Regions from separate parts of the Neglectibacter sp. CSJ-5 genome, predicted to be linked through region 1. Evidence: riboswitches for the same ligand, from Rfam matches in the RefSeq annotation. Region 1 holds a riboswitch; the other holds the start of a gene.
The links. Region 1 has a riboswitch for thiamine pyrophosphate ahead of R2K26_RS09900 (energy-coupled thiamine transporter ThiT). Riboswitches for the same ligand answer to the same signal wherever they lie in the genome.
Positions count from the first base shown of each region.

Region 2: another riboswitch for thiamine pyrophosphate. It lies ahead of thiC (phosphomethylpyrimidine synthase ThiC); the one in region 1 lies ahead of R2K26_RS09900 (energy-coupled thiamine transporter ThiT).

Region 1 is NZ_JAVYJC010000004.1:206,954-209,416, forward strand. It holds gene R2K26_RS09895 (glycine--tRNA ligase) at 1-667, opposite strand, end outside; gene R2K26_RS09900 (energy-coupled thiamine transporter ThiT) at 843-1,436, opposite strand; TPP riboswitch at 1,529-1,638, opposite strand; gene rlmD (23S rRNA (uracil(1939)-C(5))-methyltransferase RlmD) at 2,028-2,463, shown strand, end outside.
Region 2 is NZ_JAVYJC010000012.1:35,196-37,658, forward strand. It holds gene thiC (phosphomethylpyrimidine synthase ThiC) at 1-1,239, opposite strand, end outside; TPP riboswitch at 1,301-1,408, opposite strand; gene R2K26_RS15050 (chloride channel protein) at 1,479-2,463, opposite strand, start outside.

The sequences.
Region 1 (2,463 bases):
GCTCAAACTCGCGAATGCGGAAAATGAAGTTGCCCGGGGTAATCTCATTTCTGAAGCTCTTGCCCACTTGGCAAACGCCGAACGGCACCTTCTTGCGCGTGGTGCGCTGAATGCTCGGGAAGTTGACAAAAATGCCCTGTGCAGTCTCCGGGCGGAGGTACAGCTGGCTCTTTGCGTCTTCCGTAACACCCTGGAACGTCTTGAACATCAGGTTGAACTGGCGGATATCCGTAAAGTTGTGGCCGCCGCACTCCGGGCAGGCAATGTTGTTGTCGGCGATGAACTGCTGCATCTGCTCGTTCGTCCAGCCGTCTGCGGATTCGCCGGTGAAGTCTTCAATGAGCTTATCGGCACGGTGACGGGTCTTGCAGTCCTTGCAGTCCATCAGCGGGTCGGAGAAGCCGCCCACGTGGCCGGTTGCCACCCAGACTTCCGGGTTCATGAGGATTGCGGAATCCAGCGCCACGTTGTAGCGGCTCTCCTGCACGAACTTGCGTTTCCACGCGTTTTTTACGTTGTCCTTGAAAAGGCAGCCCAGCGGGCCGTAGTCCCAAGAGTTGGACAGACCGCCGTAAATTTCGGAGCCGGGGTACACGTAACCTCTGTTTTTACAGAGCGCCACGATTTTTTCCATGGTCTTTTCTTCAGGCTTCAGAACTTTCTTCATTTGTTAAACTCCTTTCGCGCCGCTGGCTGCTGCACGGCTTCGTGCAGCTGGATGCTGCGCTTATGATTTATCAATCATACCACGTTTTTCAAAGATACACAACTACCGCGGCGGGATTTTATACGAAAAAGCGGCACTCCGCAGAGTACCGCCCGAAATTTCCGCTTGTTTGGATTTATTCGCCCTCGTCCGCGATGAGCTTTTTCATCTGCGGCAGACGGAACAGAATAACCGCCGCGATAACTGTGAAGATGAGCTCCGGCAGCATGTAAGTGCCGTTGTAGCAGAAGGAGTAAAGCCACGGGTGGCCCACCCAGGAAGCGCCGAACGCCACAAACTCATCAAAGTTTGCAAAGATAATGGCACCGGAAATGAAGTGGCACACAAAGCGCAGCGCAACAGCCAGCGCCGTGCCGCAGCAAATGCCTACATAACCCTTCTTGCGGAAAATGCCCGCAATGCCGATAACCGTGTATGCCACGATGTAATCGAGCAGAATCGTGCCGATGAGAGCAGAAGGCGTCATGCCCCAGCCGAGGATGCCGTCCATCGTGATGCCGAACGCAAGCTGAACGACGGATTCCACAAAGGAAGCCGCAAAGCCCCACTTAAGGCCGTACATGATGGAAATCATGGCGCAGGGCAGCATGGAAAGCAGCGTAATGGAACCGCCAAACGGCATCTGAAGCACCTTGATCATGCTGAGCACAGCGCCCAGTGCGACCATAACCGCGCAGGCCGCAAGCTTTTTTGTATTGTTGTTCTTCATAGTTCATTCCTCCGGTTTTCTACCGAGATTTAGGGGATAAAGCGGAGAAAACAAAAACCGCGCACCCATTCGGCACGCGGCATAAAAAGCACTTTAGAATAAGCGTATTTTCCTACGTCGGCATTATCCGAATCAGGTAACAGGTTTCGGCGTTCACGCCGCTCTCAGCCGACTTTATACGTCAGCACCCTTTTTTCACATTCAGTATAGCACGGAACTTTTCGCTTTTCAACCAAAATTTGTGTTTTCGGGCAGAAAACAAGGCTTTTCTTGATTTTGGAGAAACAAAATGATAGTATAAAAGAAACATAAGCCAACGGCAACGGTGGTTAAAAGTTTTGCTTAAGCTTTTTCAAGAAGCTTAAAGCGAACGTGTGCGTTCGCTTGGGTTCATTAGGGCAGCGCCCTAAGTCGTCGTCCGCAGACGACGAAACACCTTTTGCCTAACAAAAAGCAGGATGGGAACCACAACAGTCCGGTGGACTGTTGTGGTGTGGGAGACACAATTAGGGGGTCTCCCAATGAATTTGCAAGGCAAATTCATAAAATAAAACGCTAAAACCGATTTAAACTACGGAAGGACATATAAAAATGGAAAGCACACAGAACAAAACGCGCTGTCCGCACAGCAAAAAGTGCGGCGGCTGCCAACTGCAGAACCTCGATTATAAGGAACAGCTCGCGCACAAGGAGCGCACGTGCATCCGCCTGCTCGGCAAATTCTGCCGCGTAGAGCCCATCATCGGCATGGAGAACCCCTACCACTACCGCAACAAGGTACAGGCCGCATTCGGCACCACGCGTGCCGGACGTATCATCTCCGGCATTTACCAGAGCAGCACGCACAACATCGTCGCCGTGGACAGTTGCATGACGGAAGACGAAATTGCCGACCGCATCATCGTCGATATCCGCCGCCTGCTGCGCGATTTCAAAATGACAACGTATAACGAGGTCACCGGGCGCGGCTTTTTGCGCCATGTGCTCGTCAAGCGCGGCTTTCAGACCGGCGAAGTCATGGTTGTGC
Region 2 (2,463 bases), on a different contig from region 1:
GCCGCACATGCTGCACGTGTCTTCCTTCTCCGGGCGGGAGGATTCGCGGTAGCGGCGCGCCTTTTCGGGGTCGATTGCGAGGTCGAACATCGCGTTCCAGTCAAGCTTCTTTCTGGCAACTGCCATTTCGTTGTCCCAATCCATCGCGTGCGGAACACCCTTTGCGATGTCAGCCGCATGCGCTGCAATGCGTGCCGCGATGATGCCCTCCTTCACGTCGTCCACGTCCGGCAGGCGCAGATGCTCTGCGGGCGTGACGTAACACAGGAACGATGCGCCGTTCATGGCTGCCACCGTGCCGCCGATGGCGGAGGTGATATGGTCATAGCCCGGGGCGATGTCCGTGACGATCGGGCCGAGCACATAGAACGGTGCGCCGTGGCACAGCGTTTTCTGAATCTCCATGTTCGCCGCAATCTGATTGAGCGGCATATGGCCGGGACCCTCGATCATGATCTGCACGTCTTTTTCCCACGCGCGCTTGGTCAGCTCGCCGAGCGTGATGAGCTCTTCAATCTGCGAAGCGTCGGTCGCGTCCTGCAGGCAGCCGGGGCGGCATGCGTCGCCGAGGCTGAGCGTCACATCATATTCACGGCAAATGTCGAGAATTTCGTCAAAATACTGGAAGAACGGGTTCTCCTCGCCGGTCATTTCCATCCATGCAAAAATGATGGAGCCGCCGCGGGAAACGATGTTCATCAAACGGCGGTTGCGTTTAAACTTCTTCGCCGTCTCTTTATTGATGCCGCAGTGGATGGTCATGAAGTCTACGCCGTCCTCCGCATGCATGCGCACAATGTCAATCCACTCGCGCGCAGTGATTTTGCCGAGCGCCTTGTGGTAATAAACGACCGCGTCATAGATCGGCACGGTGCCGATCATCGCCGGGCACTCGTGCGTCAGCTTGCGGCGGAACTTCTGCGTATCGCCGAAGGAGCTGAGGTCCATAATGGCCTCCGCGCCCATTTCGACCGCATGATTTACTTTTTCAAGCTCCATGTTAAGGTCGGTGAGGTCGCGGGACGTGCCGAGATTGACGTTGATCTTCGTCTTCAGCATGGAGCCGAGACCGTTCGGCTCTATGCATGTATGCACCTTATTGCACGGGATGATGACCTTGCCCTCCGCCATGAGCGCCATGAGTTTTTTCGGCTCCAAGTGCTCTTTTTCGGCAACTTTCGCCATTTCCGGCGTAAAAATACCCTTGCGGGCGGCATCCATTTGCGTTGTGTATTCCATTTTCTGTTCCTTTCCTAATGCGTGTTTCGGAACAAAAGAAAAGGGCATGTGATAATGACACATACCCGGATATTTCCGTTCCCTACGTTGGCATTATCCAAATCAGGTTTTTCGGGTCGAGGGTCACACCCTCCTCTCAGCCCGTATACGAGCACCCCGTTTATTATTTTTTGCGTTTTCCGCGTATTTACTCTACCACGCCAAGTGCGTTTTGTCAAGATTTTGCCTGTGTTCTCGGCTTAGTGTCCGCGCACGTTGATCTCTTTTTCGCTCAATTTCGAATAAATAAGCTGCTGTCCGGAATAAAGGCTGAAATAGCCCGAGAACAGGAAGCTTACAAGCGCCGCGATCATGCAGAACAGTGCACTTTCGCCGCCGAAGAGCTCTACGCTGAGCAGAATTGTCGCAATGGGGCAGTTCGTCACACCGCAGAACAGCGCCGCTATGCCGATGGCCGCGCCGAACGCAGGACTCAGACCGACAAGCAGCGCCAGCGTACCGCCGAGCGTGGCACCGATGAACAGCGTGGGCACGATCTCGCCGCCCTTAAAGCCCGCGCCGATCGTGACGGAGGTAAAGATCATCTTGAGCAAGAATGCCTCGGGACGCACGACGCCCTCTTCAAAAATGCGCTCGATGACGTCCATACCGCCGCCGTTATACGCGCGCGTACCGACAAGCAATGTGAGCAAAATCACCACAACGCCGCCGACCGCCGCGCGGAGAAATTCGTTTTTAAAAAGCTTTTTGAAGAGCTTTGCGCCGCTGTGCATCATCCAACAGAACAGCATGCTGACAACCGCACACAAAATGGCGATGACGAGCACACGCCACATGGTGGAAATATCAAATGCCGGGACATTTTCGACGAAGAAATGCTCCGGGGCGACACCCATAACCAGTGCCAGCGCATAGGCAGACGCAGAAGACACGATGCACGGAAACAGCGCCGAGGTGCAGAAGCGGCCGACGCTGACGACCTCTATCGCGAAGACACATGCCGCCATCGGCGTGCCGAATACCGCCGCAAACACGGCGCTCATACCGCACATGGTGAGAATGTGGCGGTCTTCCTCATTTAAACGGAACAGCTTGCCGAATAACGTCGCCACGCTTCCGCCGATTTGGAGCGCCGCGCCCTCGCGGCCCGCGGAGCCGCCGAGCAGGTGTGTAATCGTTGTGCCGAGGAAAATGGCCGGCGCAAGCAAAATGGAAACACCTTTA